One region of the Streptosporangium sp. H13245 genome, then DNA from elsewhere that is predicted to be linked to it. Evidence: riboswitches for the same ligand, from Rfam matches in the RefSeq annotation. Region 1 holds a riboswitch; each other region holds the start of a gene.

Region 1 (6,364 bases):
GGCAGCAGGGTATGGTCGGCGCGGAGCCGCTCCAGCTCGGCCGGGTTGCGGAACAGCGACCACCAGCCGTTGCCGGTGACGTTGACGGTGGCCTCGTGCCCGGCGTTGAGCAGCAGCACGCAGGTGCCGACCAGCTCCTCCTCGGTGAGCCGGTCGCCCTCGTCGGCCACCAGGGCGAGCGCGCTGATCAGGTCGTCACCGGGGTCGGCCCTGCGGGCGCGGGCCAGCTCGACGAGATAGGCGGAGAACTCCTCGGCCGCCCGTACCGCCGTGCGCTGGGCCTCGACCGACGGCTGGAGCTCGTACATGCCGCAGATGTCGGCCGACCAGGGCCGCAGCAAGTGCCGGTCAGCCTCGGGGACCCCGAGCATCTCGGCGATCACGGTGACCGGGAGCGGCTCGGCGACCTCGGCGATCAGGTCTCCTCCGCCGCGCTCGACGAAGACGTCCACCAGCTCCGCGGCCATGCGGGCGACCTTGGGACGGAGCGCCTGGACCATGCGGGGGGTGAACGCCTTCGAGACCAGCCGCCGGAGCCTGGTGTGCACCGGCGGCTCGACGTCGAGCATCCCCGCCCTGATCACCCGCCAGAACGGGTCCTGGAACCCGGGGTCGTCCGGCCTGCCGAACTCCCGGTGCGAGGCCACGTGCAGGTAGGAGCGGCCGAGCCTGCGGTCCCGCAACAACGCGTTGACGTCGGCGTGCCTGGCCACCAGCCACTGGCCGGTCGGCTCGAAGAAACTGACCGGCCGCTCCCGCCTCAGCTCGTCGTAGACGTCGTAGGGATGGGCGACGAATTCCGGATTCCAGGGATCAAAGCGCACGTAAGCATCGTAATCCCGCGCCAGGAGCCTGCCCGTTCGGCTTTCTCTGGACCATCGCGCTGGTAACGCCATGGATCCCGGCTTCCCCTGGGCTATCGCGCAGGTGACGCCGTGGACGCGGATCCTGTCTCAGGAACCGGCTTCCCGTGGAGACGCCGTGGATGTGGACCCCGCGCTAGGAGCCTGCCCGTTCGTCCGGCCTCCTCTCCTCGACCGGCCCGTCCGCCCGGCCCGCCGGGGTTTCCGGGCCGGGCTGGTCCCCGGCCTCGTAGCGGGCGCGCAGCTCGACCGGCTTCCGCTTCGCCTTGCCGCGCATCCGGATGTTCAGCAGCTCCACCAGCAGCGAGAACGCCATCGCGAAGTAGATGTAGCCCTTGGAGATGTGCTGCTCGAACCCCTCGGCGATGAGCACGACGCCGATCAGCACCAGGAAGGACAGGGCGAGCATCTTGATGCTCGGGTGCCGGTCCACGAAGCGGCTGATCGGCCCGGAGGCGACCAGCATCACGATGACCGAGACGATGACGGCCGCGATCATGACGCCCAGCTCGTCGACCATGCCGACCGCGGTGATCACCGAGTCGAGCGAGAAGACGACGTCGAGGATCATGATCTGGATGATCACCGAGGTGAAGGACGAGGCGACCTTGCCCTCGGAGTGGTGGGAATCTCCCTCCAGGCTGCCGTGCATCTCGTGGACGCTCTTACCCAGCAGGAACAGGCCGCCGAGTATCAGGATCAGGTCGCGCCCCGATATCCCCTGGCCGAAGACCTCGAACATCGGCTCCGTGAGTCTCACCACCCACGACAGCGCCAGCAGCAGCAGGAGGCGGCTGATCAGGGCTACGGCAAGGCCGAGCTTGCGGGCCTTGTCGCGCTGTTCGGGCGGGAGCTTGCCCACCAGGATCGAGATGAAGATGATGTTGTCGATTCCCAGGACGATCTCCAGGGCGACAAGGGTGAAGAACCCTATCCATATCTCCGGGCTGGTCACCCAGTCCATTGCTTTCTCCTTCGTCGGTCGGCGCTTGAACACACCGTCGGCCAACTGCCCGAACGCTTCTTCGGCTGACTGCCAGGACGACCGGGGAACGCTCTGAGTTCCTTCCCCGTCATCACACTTCGCTGTGAATTCGCCGGACGCTCCCGGAAGTGCCCGCCCCGGCCCGATATCGGGTTGATCACGTTTCGGACTTGCGGGGCACCGCGGGGCGTCGGTTATAGTTCCCCCGTAGGTCATGAGTGCCAGTGACAAGCCCCGGCTCGCTGGCCGGCAACCCTCGCGTCCGCGGCGGGGTGCCCCGGGTGAGGACCTGGTCCGGCACGAGGTGTGCCGGGCAAGCGCGGGCTCCAGGCACCTATGCCATGGGTTGGGGTCCGATGACCTCGAAGGAGCCATGGCGTGTCCACCCTGACGATCTTCAGCACCCCCGCGACCCCCGCCGCCGACCCGGTGACCGTCCCCGAGAGCCACGTGTCCGGTGACCGGCCGATCCCGACCGTGCTCGGCTCGGACCTGGAGGTCCCGGTCAGGGGCGGCAGGCTCGTCCGCTACGCCAACCTCGACTACGCCGCGAGCGCCCCCTGTCTGGAGCCGGTGAGCGCCGCCGTCGCCGCCGCGCTCCCGGCCTACTCCAGCGTCCACCGCGGCGCCGGGTACGCGTCCCAGCTGACCACGGCCCGCTACGAGCAGGCCAGGCACACGGTGCGCGCCTTCGTCGGCGCCCGTCCCGACGACTCGGTGATCTTCACCCGCAACACCACGGACGCGACCAACCTGCTCGCCCGCAGCCTGCCCGAGGGCACCACCGCCGTGGTCTTCGACACCGAGCACCACGCCTCGCTGCTGCCCTGGGAGCGGGTCGTGCGGCTCGCGGCCCCCGCCTTCCCCGGCGAGGCCGTCCGCGCCGCCGACGACGCCCTCGCCTCGATCGACGGCCCCAAGCTGCTCGTCGTGACCGCCGCCTCCAACGTCACCGGGGAGCTCTGGCCGATCGCCGCGCTGGCCCACATCGCCCACCGCCACGGGGCCCGCGTCCTCGTCGACGCCGCGCAGCTCGTCCCGCACCGCCGCCTCAACCTGACGGCGCTCGACCTGGACTACGTGGTCTTCTCCGGCCACAAGCTCTACGCGCCGTTCGGCACCGGCGCGCTGATCGGCCGTTCCGACTGGCTGGCGGAGGCCGAGCCGTACCTGCGGGGCGGCGGCGCGGTGAAGGCCGTGAACGACGACGGCACCGAGTGGCACGACGACCCCGAGGCCCGCCACGAGGCGGGGACCCCGAACGTGCTGGGCGCCGTCGCGCTCGCCGCGGCCTGCGACGCCCTGACCGCCACCGGCTGGACCCCGCTGGTCCGCGAGGAGGAGCGCCTCCTCGGGCGCCTGCGCGCGGGCCTCGCCTCGATCCCCGGCGTCCACGAGCTGTCCCTGTGGGGCCCGGACCACCCGCGCGTCGGCATCGTCTCCTTCGTGGTGGACGGCTTCACCGCCCGCGAGGTCGCCGAGGCCCTGTCCGGCGACTACGGCATCGGCGTCCGCGACGGCAAGTTCTGCGCCCACCCCTTCGTACGGCACCTGCTGGGCGCCAAGGACGGCGGCTGCGACGACGTCACCGCCTCCGCCGTCCGCGCCTCCATCGGCATCGGTACGACCTCCGAGCACGTCGACCGGCTGATCGGCGCCCTGCGGGATCTTGCCTCGCGCGGCTGACGTGACAGCATGGCCCTATGACTGAAGGCGCGCCCCGTGAGCTGAGCGTGGGGATGGGCGCGGGCGCCGAGGCCGTGCGGGGGGCGTACGGCAAGGAGCTCGCGACCGAGGACATGATCCTCAACATCGGGCCGCAGCACCCGTCCACGCACGGCGTGCTGCGGCTGCGCCTCACGCTGGACGGCGAACGGATCAGCGCGGCCGAGCCGATCGTGGGCTACATGCACCGGGGGGCCGAGAAGCTCTTCGAGGTGCGCGACTACCGGCAGATCATCGTGCTGGCCAACCGGCACGACTGGCTGTCGGCGTTCGCCAACGAGCTGGGCGTCGTGCTCGCGGTGGAGCGGATGCTCGGCATGGAGGTGCCGGTCAGGGCGGTCTGGACGCGCACGCTGATGGCCGAGCTCAACCGGGTGCTCAGCCACCTGATGTTCCTCGGGTCCTATCCGCTGGAGCTGGGCGCGATCACCCCGGTCTTCTACGCGTTCCGGGAGCGCGAGACCCTCCAGGCCGTGATGGAGGAGATCTCCGGCGGGCGCATGCACTACATGTTCAACCGGGTCGGCGGCCTCAAGGAGGAGATCCCCGAGGGGTGGACGGGCCGGGTCGCCCAGGCCGTGGCCGACGTACGGCGGCGGCTGCCCGACATCGAGAACCTGGTCACCGGGAACGAGATCTTCCTCGCCCGCACGCGCGGGGTGGGCGTCCTCGACCGCGAGACGATCATGCAGTACGGCGTGAGCGGCCCGATCGCCCGCGCCTCCGGCGTCGACGTCGACCTGCGCAGGGACGAGCCGTACCTCGCCTACGGCGAGCTGCCGGTGAAGGTCGTCACCCGGTCGGCCGGAGACTGCCACGCCCGGTTCGAGGTGCTGCTGGAGCAGGTGAAGGTCTCCCTCGACCTGGCCGACGCCTGCGTGGAACGGCTCCTCGACCTGCCCCCGGGGCCGGTCAACCAGCGCCTGCCCAAGGTGCTGAAGGTGCCCGAGGGCCACACCTACGCCTGGACGGAGAGCCCGCTCGGCCTCAACGGCTACTACCTGGTCTCGCGCGGGGAGAAGACGCCGTGGCGGATGAAGCTCCGCTCGGCCTCCTTCAACAACGTCCAGGTGCTGCGGGAGATGCTCCCCGGCCACCTGGTCTCGGACATGGTGGCCATCCTGGGCTCGATGTTCTTCGTCGTCGGCGACATCGACAAGTAAGGCACGGTTGGAACCGCATGATCGAACCCGGTGGGGAGCAGGAGAGGGCGACCCCTTCGACGCCGCCTTCCCCTTCGACGCCGCCATCCCTGGAAACCCCCGAAACCCCTTCCGGAGCCGTCGCACCCTCTTCCGGAGCCGTCGCACCCTCTTCCGGAGTCGCCGCGCCCTCGGATTCCGTGCCGCCCGGGGCTCCCGCGGTCGCGGGCGGGCCGCGGCGGGACCGGTACGTCGACTGGCTGCGCGCCTTCAGCCTGATCGTCGTGGTCGTCTGGCACTGGGCGTTCACGATCCTGCAGTGGGGGCCTGACGGCCCCTCGCCGACGAGCCCGCTGGGCTTCACCTCGGGGCTGTGGATCCTGACCTGGCTGCTGCAGGTGCTGCCGCTCTTCTTCTACGTGGGCGGACACGTCCACCTGCTGTCGTGGAACCGGGCCCGCGAGCGCGGGGTCGGCATCGGCACCTTCGTGTGGCGGCGCATCCGGAGCCTCGCGATCCCCGCGCTCGCGCTGGCCGGGACCTGGATCGTGTTCGGCGTGATCGTGACGTGGGCGTTCGGGATCGAGTGGATGGACCGCGTGGTCCTGCTCGTCATCAGCCCGCTCTGGTTCATCGGCGTCTACCTCGTGCTGATCGCCCTGCTGCCGATCTCGCTCTGGCTGCACCGGCACTACGACGTACTGGCCCTGATCTGGCTGGCGGGAGCGGCGCTCGTCGTCGACGTGCTGCGGCTGCGCTACGGGTACGAGGCCGCGGGCTGGCTCAACATGATCATCGTCTGGGGGCTGGCCCACCAGGCCGGATTCTTCTACGACAGGGTGGTGGCGCTTCCCCGCCGCTTCGACGTCGCCATCCTGTGGACCGGGCTGTTCGCCCTCTTCGGCCTGGTCTATTCGGGCATCTACCCGGGCTCGATGGTGGGCGTCCCCGGCGACAAGCTGTCCAACATGGCGCCGCCCACCTTCGTCATCGTGGCGCTGCTGATCTTCCAGATCGGCCTGGTGGAGGTGCTGAGGCCCTCCATGGAACGCCTGCTCGAACGCCCCAGGTGGCAGCGCGTGAACGAGATGGTCAACCGGTTCGCGCTCCCGCTGTTCCTGTTCCACACGACCGGCATGGCGATCTGGGTGGCGCTGACCTGGTGGCTGGCGGGCGGCGGGCCGGGCGAGAGGGTACGGCCGGACCTGTTCTGGTGGCTGGAGCGCCCCCTGGCCGTCGCCGGGGCGCTGGTCTGCACGCTTCCGGTCATCATGCTCTTCGGACGCCAGTGGACGGCGAGGCGCCGACGCTAGCGCGACGGCACCTCGGCGACGGATGGCGGCCGGGAGCCGTGGACGTCGAGCCGACCGGACATCGGGCGCACGCGCCTCGGCGACGGATGGCAGGGGAACGAAACCGGCGCGGTGCCCCGGCGATCCTCAGCGGTCGTCGTCCGCGGAGTCCTTGGGCACCTTGCAGCAGTGCTCCAGGTACAGGGCCGAGCAGATCAGCAGCACGCACACCAGCGCCGACCCGCCGGTGATGAAGAAGTCGCGGCGGGGGACCTCCTGCTCCAGCAGCTCCACCGTGTAGAGGGTGAACCCGGCGAAGATCCCGCCGAAGACCGCCCCGCCGTACGCGGAGGCCTT
Region 2 (6,364 bases), on a different contig from region 1:
GCGTCGGTGATGAGCATGAGCAGGTCGCCCTTGGAGGAGACGTAGCGGTAGAGCGCCATCGTGGAGACGTCGAGCTCGGCGGCGATCTTGCTCATCGAGACCGCGGCGAGCCCCTCCGCCGAGCCCACCCGCAGGGCCGCCTCCACGATGTGCTCCAGGCTCAGGGTGCGTTTGGGACCCTTGCCCGGCCGCTCTCGCAGACCCCAGGCGATCTCCACGCTCTCCGGCACTTCCATCGCGCTCCCGGGCTTGACCGTCCTTTTCTGTGAGTGTATACCTTACGCAATATCGCGTATGACATAAACAGTAGAGCGTACGCCATACACAGGAGGGGTAGTGGAACCAGCGATAGAGGTGGTCGGCCTCACCAAGTCCTACGGCCCGGTCACCGTCCTGACCGGCGTCGACCTGCGCGTCGCCAAGGGCAGCGTGTACGCGCTGCTCGGTTCCAACGGCGCGGGCAAGACGACGACCGTGCGCACCCTGGCGACGCTGGTCACGCCGGACGCGGGACGCGCCACGGTCGCCGGGTTCGACGTCGTCCGCGACCGCCGCCGCGTCCGCCGTGCCATCAGCCTGACCGGCCAGCACGCGGCGGTCGACGAGCTGCTGACCGGCGAGGAGAACCTGAGGATGATGGGCCGCCTGTCCGGCCTGTCGCGCGGAGGGGCCCGCCGCAGGGCGGCCGAGCTACTGGAGCGGTTCGACCTGGTCGAGGCGGGAAAACGACGGGTCGGCACGTACTCGGGGGGCATGTGGCGACGCCTGGACCTGGCCGCGGGGCTGGTCGGCGCGCCGTCGGTGATCTTTCTCGACGAGCCGACCACGGGGCTCGACGTGCGCAGCAGGCAGGCGATGTGGGAGGTGATCACCCAGCTCACCGGCTCGGGCACCACCGTCTTCCTGACCACCCAGTATCTGGAGGAGGCCGACAGCCTGGCCGACAGGATCGCGCTGCTCGACGGAGGGCGGGTGGTGGCGGAGGGGACCGCCGACGAGCTCAAGGCGAGGGTCGCCGCCTGGCGGCTGGATCTCGTCCTGGCCGACGCGCGGTCGTTCGCCGAGGTGACGCGCCTTCTCGGGGCCCGTGCCGTCCACGCCGATCTCGCCAGGCTGACCGTCGGGGCGGCCACCGGCGGGAGTGCCGCGGAGATCCGTGCCCTGCTGGACGAGGTGGACCCGGGGCGTTCGGCGGTCGAGAGGTTCACCGTGCGAGGAGCCACGCTCGACGACGCGTTCCTCGCCCTGACGAACAGGGAGCGGGCCGGTGTCTGACCTCGTCGCCTGGCCGGTCATGACCGGCCGTGCCGTCCGCCTGTCGCTGCGCAACCTCGACGCGCTGCTCACCTCGTTCCTGATGCCCGTCCTGGTCATGCTGCTGTTCGTCTATCTGCTCGGCGGCGCGATCCAGACCGGCGTCGACTACGTCACCTACGCCGTCCCCGGCATCCTCGTCATGTGCGCCTCCTACGGCGCCTCGCTCACCGCGGTCGCCGTCAGCCAGGACATGAGCCGGGGGATCGTCGACAGGTTCAGGTCGATGGACGTCGGCGGCGGGGCGTTCCTGGGCGGGCACGTGGCCGCCAGCACCGTGCGCAACCTCGCCTCGCTCGCCGTCGTGTTCGCCGTCGCGTTCCTGCTCGGTTTCCGGCCGGAGGCGGGACTGGCGGGCTGGGCCGCGACGGTGGGGATCCTGGTGGTGTTCGTCCTGGCCATCTCCGCGGTCTCGGCCGTGGTCGGCCTGCTGTCCAGGACGCCGGAGGCGGCGGGCGGTTTCACCTTCCTCGTGATGTTCCTGCCCTACCCGAGCAGCGCCTTCGTCCCGGTGCACACCATGCCCACGTGGTTGCACGGGTTCGCGGAGAACCAGCCGGCCACGCCGATCATCGAGTCCGTACGCGGCCTGCTGCTCGACCGGCCCGTGGGCGGCGACCCGTGGAAGGCGCTGGCCTGGTGCGCGGGTTTCCTGCTGGTCTCGGCGGTCCTCTCCGGAGGGCTGTTCCGCCGCCGTACCCGCTGAGGTCGCGGGACCGCCCTCGGCGCGGCGCGGCGGTCCGTACGGGATGGACCCCACCGTGCCCCGGAGACCGGGGCGCGGTGGATTCGCTTCGAGGGGCCCGGGCTCAGCTGACCAGGGTGAGCCAGTGCGGCGCGTCCCCGAAGGGGGCGGTGCGGGCGGTGACGGCCTCCATCAGCCAGGCGGCCGAGGCGCGGGCGCTCTCCACCACGTCGGGCGGGTAGGCGTACGTGACCCGGTGCTCCTCGAACTCGTCCTCGTCGTCCAGGAAGACCCGGCCCGGACGGCCCTTCAGCAGGTTGCGGCGGGTCCGGATCACGTCGAGGTCCAGGTCGACCATGGTGACCTCGCCGTCGCTCCACTCCGGCACCGTGGAGATGTCGCAGTAGATCTCGTGCTTGTGCGGGGCGGTGTTGAACGCGGCCGTCCACCAGGCGTCGCGGGGGAAGAGCATCACGAACGGGTGCGGCCAGGCGACCGCGGGACCGTCCCCCTTGTGGCCGCTGGAGTTGGCCACGCACCCCGTCCACACCCCGTGCTCGTCCTCCCCGAGCAACAGGCCGCGGTGGTGCCAGTGCAGCGAGCCGTCGTACTTGCGGTAGACCACGTTCACGCTCTCATAGGACATTCCCCGACATTAAGGCTTGACAGAGATCTATGTATTTCCTACCTTCTAAATAGGTTAAGAGTGTCAGTGCGAAGCCCCGGCTGACTGACCGGCAACCCTCGCACCGCGGCGGGGTGCCCCCGGGGGAGACCAGGCGGCACGGTGGGCGTGCCGCAAGCGCGCGGACCCCTTCACGGGGGTCACCGAGACATGCCCGGGAGCGTCAGATGCCGAAGACCAGCACACTGAACCACGCGAGCCCCGTCGACCTCGACACCCACGGCCACTACCGGCCCGGTGGCAGGCCCGGCCCGCGCTACCCCTTCCAGGGACGGATCGGCACATCCGCCTTCCCCGCCGAGCCGGGGCGCTACCACCTCTACGTCGCGGCCGTCTGTCCGTACGCGCAGCGCGCGGCCATCGTGCGCTCCCTCAAGGGACTCCAGGACGTGGTCTCGCTCTCCTACGTCGACGACGAGCGCGACGGGCGCGGGTGGGCGTTCCGCGAGCGGCGCGGCGCCGACCCGGTCAACGGGTTCACCATCCTGCGGCAGGCGTACGAGGCGACCGAGCCCGGCTTCGACGGGCACGTCTCGGTGCCGGTCCTGTGGGACAGGACGACCGGCCGCATTGTCAGCAACAACTTCCCCGACATCACGATCGACCTGGCCACCCGGTTCGGCGGCGACCCCGAGGCCGACCTCTACCCCGAGGAGCTCCGGCCGGAGATCGACGAGCTCAACACGAGGATCTACGACATCGTCAACACGGCGGCGGGCCGGGTGGCGTCGGCCACCACCGAGGCCGCGTACACCGAGGCGCGCGGGACCGTGGTCGCCTTCCTGGACGAGCTGGACGCCCGGCTGGCCGACCGCAGGTTCCTGTTCGGCTCGGGGATCACCGAGGCGGACGTGCGGCTCTGGCCGACCCTGCTCCGCTTCGACCTGAGCGACAACCCGGCGGCCAGGATCAGCGAGCGCCCGCTGACCGCCTTCCCCAACCTGTGGGCCTACGCCAGGGACCTGTACGCCCACCCCGCCTTCCGCGAGAACACCGACTTCACCGTCATCTCCCACCGGCGGAGCGAGACGGACGCCTGGCGGATCCCGGTCGAGCCGCTGCACGCCGACTGGGACCAGCCGCATCGCAGAGCCGCCGTATGAGCGCCTCGATCGCCGTCGTCGGCGCGGGCCCGACGGGCACCTGCCTGGTGGAGCGCATCTGCGCCAACGCCACCGACCTGCTCGGCTGGCCGTCGCTGGACGTCCACGTGATCGACCCCCACCCGCCGGGGGGCGGGCGCGTCTGGCGGCGCGACCAGCCGGACCTGCTCTGGATGAACTCCGCCGCGGCCGACGTGACGCTCTTCACCGACGAGTCGGTACGGTGCGAGGGGCCGATCCGCCCCGGGCCCACGCTGGCCGACTGGCTCGGCGGCGACCCCGGCAGGTTCGCCTCCCGCCCGGCGCAGAACGGCTACCTCTCCCACGTCTTCCGGCACGCGGTGGCGACCGCGCCGCGCGGTGTCCGGGTGCACGTGCACGCCGCCCGCGCCGTCGACCTCGCCGACGTCCCCGGCGGCCAGGCGGTGACCCTGGAGGGCGGCCGGACCATCGAGGCCGACGCGGTGATCCTGGCCCAGGGACACGGCGACGTGACCCCGACGCGAGAGGAGAACGCGCTCGCCGGTCTGGCCGCGAGCGAGGGGCTGCGCTACCTGCCCACCGGCTACGCGGCGGACCTCGACCTGGACGACATCCCCGCCGGGGAACCGGTGATCATGCGGGGGATGGGGCTGGCCTTCATAGACCTGATGGTGCTGCTCACCTCGGGCAGGGGCGGCCGGTTCGTCCGCGAGTACGACGGGGAGCTGGTCTACCTGCCCAGCGGGCGCGAGCCGCTCCTGCGGGTGGGGTCGCGGCGCGGGGTGCCGTACCACTCCAAGACCGGTTACCCCTTCGCGGGCGCCCGCCCGCCGGTGCCGCGCTTCCTCACCCGCGAGGCGCTGGGCGAGGGGCCGTGGCACTTCCGCCGGGACGTGTGGCCGCTCGTCGCCAAGGAGCTGGCCTTCGCGTACTACCGCGAGCTCATCACCGCCCACCCCAGGCGCGCCAGGCTGGGCTGGGAGGAGTTCGAGGAGGGCTTCGCCGCCGAGGAGTGGCGCAGCCTCGGCATGCGCAAGCTGATCCGCGAGACCGTGCCCCGGCACCTGGACCGGCTCGACCTCGACCGGTTCGACCGGCCGCTGGACGGCATCCGGTTCGGCGACCAGGCCGGTCTGCAGAAGTGGATGCACGGCTACCTCGCCGCCGACCTGGAGCGCCGCTCCGACCCCGCGCACAGCGCCGACCACGCCATGATCCTCGGGCTGATCTCCGTCTACGGCGTCCTCGCCGAGCTGGGCGTCTCCGACCCGTGGTTCGGCGGGTTCTTCAGCTACGTCGCCAGCGGCCCGCCGGGACCCCGGCTGGAGGAACTGCGCGCCCTGGCCAGGGCCGGGGTGGTCACCTTCCTCGGCGCGAACCTCAAGGTCGACCACCACGACGGGCACTGGCGGGCCCAGAGCCCCACCGTGCCCGGCGGCGTGACGGCCACGACCCTCGTCGAGGCCCGGCTGCCCGCGCCCAGCGTGAGCCGGGCCGTCGACCCGCTCATCGCCGCGCTCCGCGACCGCGGCGAGCTCGACGAGGAGTCCGGCCTGGTGAACGTACGGCCCGCCGACCGCCGCCTGCTCGACAGGTCGGGCACCCCGCATCCCCGCAGGTTCGCCTTCGGCCCCTGGGTCGTCGGCGGCCGGGCCACCGGCGGCTTCGCCAGGCCCCGCCTCGACGCCCCGCTCTTCCGCCACGCCGACGCCCTCGCCCGGATCGTGCTGTCCGAGGCCGCCGGAACCCAGACAAGACGGCACGTCGCATGAAGCGCTCCGACCGGCACGTCGTACGGAACCAAGTAGTGAGAAAGCGCGAGGAGAAGAACGTGAAGTTGCGATGGGGCGCCCTGACGCTCGCCGGGGTGCTGGCGCTCACGGCGTGCGGGGCCGGGAACGGGGCCCCGGGCGCGGCGGCCGGTGCCGAGGGCGGCGGTGGCGACGGAGGGTCGCTCGTGTGGGCGGTGGAGACGCAGCCGATCACCTTCAACCCGCACCAGTGGGGCCAGAACAAGGCCCGCCTCCTGGTCCACAACCAGTTCGACGCGCTGATCGCCCGCGGCAGGAACGGCGAGTTCCTGCCGTGGCTGGCCACGTCCTGGAAGGTCTCCGAGGACGGGCTGACCTACACCTTCGAATTCCGCGACGACGTCACCTTCCACGACGGTGAGAAGTTCGACGCCGCCTCGGTGAAGGCCAACCTCGACCAGCTCGTCTCGCCCGGCTACAACGCCGCGGTCAGCGCCATCCAGCTGCGCAACTTCGAGAAGGCGGAGGCGACCGCGCCGTACACCCTGAAGGTCACGCTGAAGGCCCCCGACGGGCTGTTCCTGGACTTCCTCTCCTCCCCGTACGCGGGCCAGGTCTCCCCGAAGTCGCTGAAGAACGCCAAGGATCTCAAGGCGGGCGGCGTCGACGTGGTCGGCACCGGGCCGTTCGTCCTCGACCGGTTCACCCCCGGCCAGGAGGTCCACTACAAGCGCAACCCGAACTACAACTGGCCGCCCACCGGCGCCGCCCACCAGGGACCGGCGCACCTGGCCGAGATCACGTACCGCTTCCTGTCCGAGGCGGCGGTCCGGGTCGGCGCGCT
Region 3 (6,364 bases), on a different contig from region 1:
AGCGCGGGTAGTCGTCGTCGACGTTGAGGATCAGCGGGTCCCAGTCCTCGGTGGCGTACTCGTCCTCGATCTCCTCGGCGCAGCGCTGCACCGCCGCGGTGTACTCGCGGTACTCGGGCAGGTCGTGCCGGGACGGGTAGGCGAAGGCGAGGTGGGTGACCCGGCCGTGCCACTCCGGGTGGGCCGCGAGGAACTGCTTGTAGGCGACCAGGCCCCGCACGATGTTCTTCGACAGCTCCGTCCTGTCGATCCGCACGATCAGCCTGCGGTCGCCCACCTGGGCACGGAGCGCGGCCATGTGCGACTCCACGTCGGGCTCGGACGCCCGGGTCCAGAGCGCCTTGCCGTCCACGCCCAGGCTGTGGGTGCCGATCCGGGTGGTCCTGCCCTGGTGGGTGACCGTACGCTCCGCGCGGTCGACCCGCGCGCCGAGCACCGTCTCGCAGCAGTCCATGAACGCCCCGCCCCAGCGGTCGGTGAGGAAGCCCGCGTGGTCGGCGCCCAGGATGCCTTCGAGGAGCTCGGTCGCCACGTCGTCGGGGAGCAGGCTGAAGTATTCGGGCGGGGCCCACGGCGTGTGCGAGAAGTGCGCCACCCGCAGGTCGGGCCGCTCCCCCCTGAGCATGGCCGGGACCAGGCTCAGGTGGTAGTCCTGCACCATCACCCGCGCCCCGTGCGAGCCCTCCTCGGCCAGCGCCATCGCGAAGGCCTCGTTGTAGGCCTGGTACGACTCCCACTCCCTGCGGAACCTGGCGTCGAAGAACGGCCTGTTGGGGGTGTCGTAGAGGAGGTGGTGGACGAACCAGAGGGTGGAGTTGGCGACCGCGTTGTAGGCGCGGTGGAAGGTCGCCGGGGGGATGTGGAGCATCCGCACCGCCCCGGTGTCGTAGCCCGCCTGGTCGATCCTGCCGCCGGGCGCCAGCCGTACGGCGCCGCGGTCGCCGTCGGACAGCGCCGCGCAGACCCACAGGACGTTGAGGTCCTTCGCGACCTCCGACAGGCCGGAGACCAGGCCGCCACCTCCCCTGCGCATGGACAGCGAGCCGTCCTCGGAGAGGGTGAAGGAGACGGGGCCGCGGTTGGAGGCCACCAGGATCGCGCTCATGAGATCCCTTCACTGGCTAGGGACACGCCTGTCCTGAAGGTTAACCGGCACCTCACCGGGCTGTCCTCGCTCTTCAGGTCAACGAAAGAATGGCGTTCATCGAATTGTGTCAGCTCTTGTCAGCAGGTGAAGTGATGAGCCCCGCTGTATCCCTCTTTTTGTGGCGGGGAGGGAGGGACACCGTCCGAGGTCCCGACCATAGGATGTCCAACGACCGTGACCGCTGATGGGGGCCTGTGATGGCGCTGGACGAGACGACCGAGGACCTGGCCCGATCGGCCGCCCAGGGAGACCACCGCGCGCTCGGTGAGCTGCTGAAGCGGATCGAGCCCGCCGTGCTCAGGCACTGCGGCCGGATCCTCCCCTTCCGGCAGGACGCCGAGGAGGCATGCCAGGACACCCTGCTCGCGGTGGCGCGCAACATCGGCCGCTTCGAGGGGCGTGCCCGGTTCAGCACCTGGCTGCACATCGTGACCGCCAACTGCGCCAGGACCACCTACCGCTCGCTGAAGCGCCGCGCCGCCGAGCAGAGCTCGGACGAGCTGCCGCTGCAGAAGCCGGACGTCGCCCGGGTGAGCGTGATCGCCGGGTCCCGGCTCGACCTGCTCGACGCGATGGAGGCGCTGGAGGCCGAGAAGCCCGAGCTGGCCCAGGCGCTGGTGCTGCGCGACATCTGCCAGCTCGACTACAACGAGGTGGCCGAGCAGCTCAAGATCCCGCTGGGCACCGCCAAGTCACGCATCCACCAGGCGCGCAAGTACGTCCAGGGAGCCCTGGGCGACGCCTACGGCTTCTGATCCTTTCCGAGGATCCTTTCCGAGACGGGACCCGTGCGCGGCCCGGGAAAGCGGGGCCGATCGGCCGGTGGGCACCCTCCGCGTGGCGTACGGTCCCGGTGGCCTCACCTGATTTAAGGTGGCGTTGCCCGCATCGCGTGACCAAGCGATGACATGTGGTGATCCCCCTCGCGCTTCGCAGGCAGAGGTCGAGGAGAGCCCGCATGTTCCGCAGACACGTCGTCGTCACGGGATGCGCCCTGATCTTCACCGCACTCGCCCTGGCCGCCGTACCGGCGGGTGCCGGACGCGAGGTGGACGCACAAGCCCCGCCCGCCGTCGCGGGCGCGTCGGTGGCGCGGCAGCCGCCGCCCGGCATGTTGGAGGCGATCGAGCGGGGCCTGGGGCTGACCCCTGTCCAGGCCCAGGCGCGGCTGCTCAACGAGATCCGCCTGAGCCCGATCGCGGCACGGCTGGGCAGGAGGCTCGGCCATCGTTTTGGCGGAGCCTGGCTCCGGGGAAACAGCGCGCACACCCTGGTGGTGGCCACCACCGCTCCCGCCGACATCCCCGCGATCCTCGAAGCGGGAGCCCTGGCCGAGGTCGTCCCCAGGTCGCTGGAGCGGCTCGCCGCGATCAAACAGAAGATCGACGACGCCCTGCCCCCGAAGCCGCTCGTGTCGAGCGCGCGCTTCGTCGACGTGAAGAGCAACAAGGTGGTCGTCCTCTCCCCGAAACCCGAGAACGCCCAGAACTTCGTCGAGAGCGCGGGCGTGGACACGGGCGCGGTGGTCGTGCTGCCCTCCACCGAGGTTCCGCTGCCCCTGCACGACCTGGTGGGCGGCAACGCCTACTACATCGGCGTCGTCAGCCGCTGCTCGATCGGTTTCCCCGTGATCAGGGGCACTCACAACGGCTTCGTCAGCGCCGGGCACTGCGGCAGGCCGGGCGACGCCACGACCGGCTACAACCGGGTCGTCCAGGGTGTCTTCCAGGGCTCCTCCTTCCCGGGCGACGACTACTCCTGGATCGAGACCAACGCCCACTGGGCGGCGACCCCGGCGGTGGACAACGGCGCGGGCGGCACCGTTCCCGTCGCGGGCGCCCGCATCGCCATCGAGGGGGCCTCGATCTGCCGGTCCGGATCCACCACCGACTGGCACTGCGGCCTCGTCCAGCAGCGCGACGCCAGCGTCACCTATCCCCAGGGCACCGTCTTCGGCCTGACCCGGACCAACGTCTGCGCCGAACCCGGCGACTCCGGCGGCGCCTTCATCTCCGTCGACCAGGCCCAGGGGGTCACCTCCGGCGGCTCGGGCAACTGCGGCCAGGGCGGCACCACCTACTTCCAGCCGGTCGGCGAGATCCTCACCGCCTACGGCCTGGACCTGAGGACCACCGCGGGCAACCCGCCGCCACCGGTCACGGGCACCTGCACCGGCTTCCCGTACACCCGGAGCGGCACCCTGGCCACCGGCCGGTCCGTCTACCGGCCGGGCGGCCGGTACTACGCGTCGACCGTCACGGGTCTTCACACCGCCTGCCTGGACGCCGGTGACGGCACCGACTTCGACCTGTACCTGCAGAAGTGGAGCGGCGGGAGCTGGCTGATCGTCGCCACCTCCGACGGCGCGGGTCCCGACGAGAGGATCTCCTACACCGGTACGGCCGGTTACTACCGCTACCGGGTGCTCGCAGCGACCGGTTCCGGCCCCTACACCCTGGGGTACAGGACACCGTGACCCGTCCTCGCGACCTGGGCCCCGAACCCGCCGGTTCCGCTGGATAACACGTCAAGTCTCGCCCAGTGAGACAAGAGGTCAGGAGGACGGCGGGGCGAGGTAGAGTGCTTAGGACCTGCGCGTCAGGTTTCCAACTGAATATTTGCTCATCCAGAGGGGTGGAGGGACCGGCCCTGCGAAGCCCCGGCAACCATCCCGGTTCAAGACTCGTGATCTGAACGAGGTCGGCCGGGACAGGTGCCAATTCCGGTCTGTGACCAGGGTGGTCCGCAGACGAAGATGAGGGAAAGGCCTCGCTTCATGGCGCTCGCAACCACTGAGAACACCTCCTCCTCCGCTCGTGCCGACGACCGGCGCTTCGGCCCCGCCGTGGCCCTGTCCTGCCGGGAGTGCGGTGCCCGCTACGACCTCGGTCCCGACTTCGCCTGTACGGAGTGTTTCGGGCCCCTTGAGATCGCGTACGACTTCGGGCGTGTGACCCGGGAGCGGATCGCCGAGGGGCCGACCAACATCTGGCGCTACCGCTCGCTGCTGCCCGTCCCCGCGGACGTGGCCTCCAAGCCCAACATGGCGCCCGGCTGGACCAAGCTCGTCAACGCCGGAAACCTCGCCCGCGAGCTGGGCATCCGCTCCCTGCACGTGAAGGACGACTCCGGCAACCCCACGCACTCCTTCAAGGACCGCGTGGTGGCTATCGCCGTCGAGGCGGCCAGAAACTTCGGTTTCCACACCCTCTCCTGCTCCTCCACCGGCAACCTGGCCGGTGCCGTGACCGCCGCCGCCGCGCGGGCCGGGCTGGACGCCTGCGTCTTCATCCCCTCCGACCTCGAACAGGCAAAGATCGTCATGGCCTCCGTGTACGGCGGCAGGCTCATCGGCATCGAGGGCACGTACGACGACGTGAACCGCTTCTGCTCCGAGCTCATCGGCGACGAGCTGGGCGACCAGTGGGGCTTCGTCAACGTCAACCTCCGGCCCTACTACGCGGAGGGGTCCAAGACGCTGGCCTACGAGATCGCCGAGCAGCTCGGCTGGCGCGTCCCCGACCAGATCGTCATCCCGGTCGCGTCGGGCTCGCAGCTCACGAAGGTCGACAAGGGCTTCAAGGAGCTGATCGCGCTCGGCCTCGTCGAGGACAAGCCCTACAAGATCTTCGCGGCCCAGGCCGAGGGGTGCTCCCCGGTCTCCGCCGCCTACAAGGCGGGCCACGACGTGATCCGCCCGGTCAAGCCGGACACGATCGCCAAGTCGCTGGCGATCGGCAACCCGGCCGACGGCCCGTACGTCCTGGACATCGCCCGCCGCACCGGCGGCGCGGTCGAGGACGTCACCGACGCCGAGATCGTCGACGCGATCCGGCTGCTGGCCAGGACCGAGGGCATCTTCGCCGAGACCGCGGGAGGCGTCGTCGTCGGGGTGCTGCGCAAGCTGGTCGCCTCGGGCACGCTCGACCCCGACGCCGAGACCGTGGTCCTCAACACCGGCGACGGTCTCAAGACCCTCGACGCGGTAGCCGCGGAGGCACGCCCGACCGCGGTGATTCGGCCTTCTCTTGACGCATTCCGTGCGGCTATCGCCTAGAAATCGTGAAAGGTACTGAATTATGAGCGTTTCTGTGCGGATTCCGACGATTCTCCGGACTTACACCGATGGTGCCGCCGAGGTGAACGGAGAGGGGGAGACCCTGCGCGATGTTCTTCAGAAGCTCGACGCGGACTTCCCGGGGATCGGTGCCCGGATTCTTGATGAAGCGGGAAAGATCCGACGTTTTGTCAACGTCTATGTGGGGGATGAGGACGTCCGTTTTGTTGACAACCTCGACACGGCCACGCCCCCCGGCGTTCAGGTCTCCATCATCCCGGCGGTGGCCGGAGGCTGATTCTCCCGCCCTCGCGCGGCCCTGACCGCGCCGCCCCGCCCCCTGTGGGCTCGCGACTTCACGGCACCCACCCGGCTCCGGCCGGGTGGGTGCCGTGTTTTATGACACAAGCTCATATTTGTGGCGCGGATGAATAACGTGACCCTTAACTAACTAATAGTGATGGTGAAACTCTGCTCTCGTACAGAAAGCTCTAGTAAAGAGGTAGTTTGGTGCTTGACTCTGTTGCCCTACCGCTTCCCACAGGTATGGTCGGAACGATCGACGGAGCGAAGTCCGCCCCGGAGATTGAGGACTTCGCGAGAGGAATGGGCGTCGTCCTATAAGACCAGTAAGAGGAGTCGCAAGTGGCGCAGGGCACCGTCAAATGGTTCAACGCGGACAAGGGCTACGGCTTCATCGCGGTAGACGGTGGTAAGGATGTGTTCGTCCATTACTCCGCGATCATGATGGATGGCTACCGTGCCCTCGAGCAGGGCCAGCGGGTCGAGTTCGAGATCACCCAGGGTCAGAAGGGCCCCCAGGCGGAGTCCGTCCGGGCGGTCTGACGTAGCCGTTACGTGAATTCGCAGGGAAGAGCCGGTGGATCCCGAGGTATCGCAGTCCGCTGGATCCTGACCGCCTAGGCCCGGCTCGCCCCCCAACCGGCGAGCCGGGCCTTCGCGTTGCACGGGGCGCGCCGAGGTCGCCCAGGGCGTACGGGCGCGCGGGGGAAGAGAGTGCCGGGCGCGGCACGGGACCCGTCGTGACGACACGAACCCCCGAGGTGGCGCGGGCCGCGCGCCGACGATGACATGCCGCGTACGCCGACGTGACGCGGGATCTACGGTGGCATGACGCGGAGCTGAAGCCCCCTCCGCCC

Evidence for each region. A riboswitch is a leader RNA that binds a small molecule or an ion and turns the genes downstream of it on or off. The one in region 1 is predicted to bind S-adenosylmethionine.
Region 2: it holds a riboswitch for S-adenosylmethionine, as region 1 does, so the genes downstream of both, ACW9TB_RS29335 (glutathione S-transferase C-terminal domain-containing protein) here and ACW9TB_RS11455 (aminotransferase class V-fold PLP-dependent enzyme) in region 1, are expected to answer to the same signal.
Region 3: it holds a riboswitch for S-adenosylmethionine, as region 1 does, so the genes downstream of both, thrC (threonine synthase) here and ACW9TB_RS11455 (aminotransferase class V-fold PLP-dependent enzyme) in region 1, are expected to answer to the same signal.

What each region holds. Positions count from the first base shown of each region.
Region 1 is NZ_JBSZKT010000004.1:360,804-367,167, forward strand. Features, by position in the region: gene ACW9TB_RS11445 (cytochrome P450) at 1-824, opposite strand, end outside; gene ACW9TB_RS11450 (TerC family protein) at 1,000-1,827, opposite strand; SAM riboswitch class IV at 2,059-2,174, shown strand; gene ACW9TB_RS11455 (aminotransferase class V-fold PLP-dependent enzyme) at 2,227-3,534, shown strand; gene ACW9TB_RS11460 (NADH-quinone oxidoreductase subunit D) at 3,552-4,736, shown strand; gene ACW9TB_RS11465 (acyltransferase family protein) at 4,916-6,028, shown strand; gene ACW9TB_RS11470 (DUF3180 domain-containing protein) at 6,155-6,364, opposite strand, start outside.
Region 2 is NZ_JBSZKT010000028.1:97,801-104,164, reverse strand. Features, by position in the region: gene ACW9TB_RS29355 (TetR/AcrR family transcriptional regulator) at 1-236, opposite strand, end outside; gene ACW9TB_RS29350 (ATP-binding cassette domain-containing protein) at 337-1,275, shown strand; gene ACW9TB_RS29345 (ABC transporter permease) at 1,268-2,020, shown strand; gene ACW9TB_RS29340 (DUF402 domain-containing protein) at 2,124-2,645, opposite strand; SAM riboswitch class IV at 2,698-2,810, shown strand; gene ACW9TB_RS29335 (glutathione S-transferase C-terminal domain-containing protein) at 2,852-3,787, shown strand; gene ACW9TB_RS29330 (FAD/NAD(P)-binding protein) at 3,784-5,541, shown strand; gene ACW9TB_RS29325 (ABC transporter substrate-binding protein) at 5,601-6,364, shown strand, end outside.
Region 3 is NZ_JBSZKT010000011.1:25,730-32,093, forward strand. Features, by position in the region: gene ACW9TB_RS18970 (alpha,alpha-trehalose-phosphate synthase (UDP-forming)) at 1-1,105, opposite strand, end outside; gene ACW9TB_RS18975 (RNA polymerase sigma factor) at 1,345-1,902, shown strand; gene ACW9TB_RS18980 (S1 family peptidase) at 2,106-3,623, shown strand; SAM riboswitch class I at 3,767-3,909, shown strand; gene thrC (threonine synthase) at 3,924-5,204, shown strand; gene ACW9TB_RS18990 (MoaD/ThiS family protein) at 5,227-5,502, shown strand; gene ACW9TB_RS18995 (cold-shock protein) at 5,850-6,050, shown strand.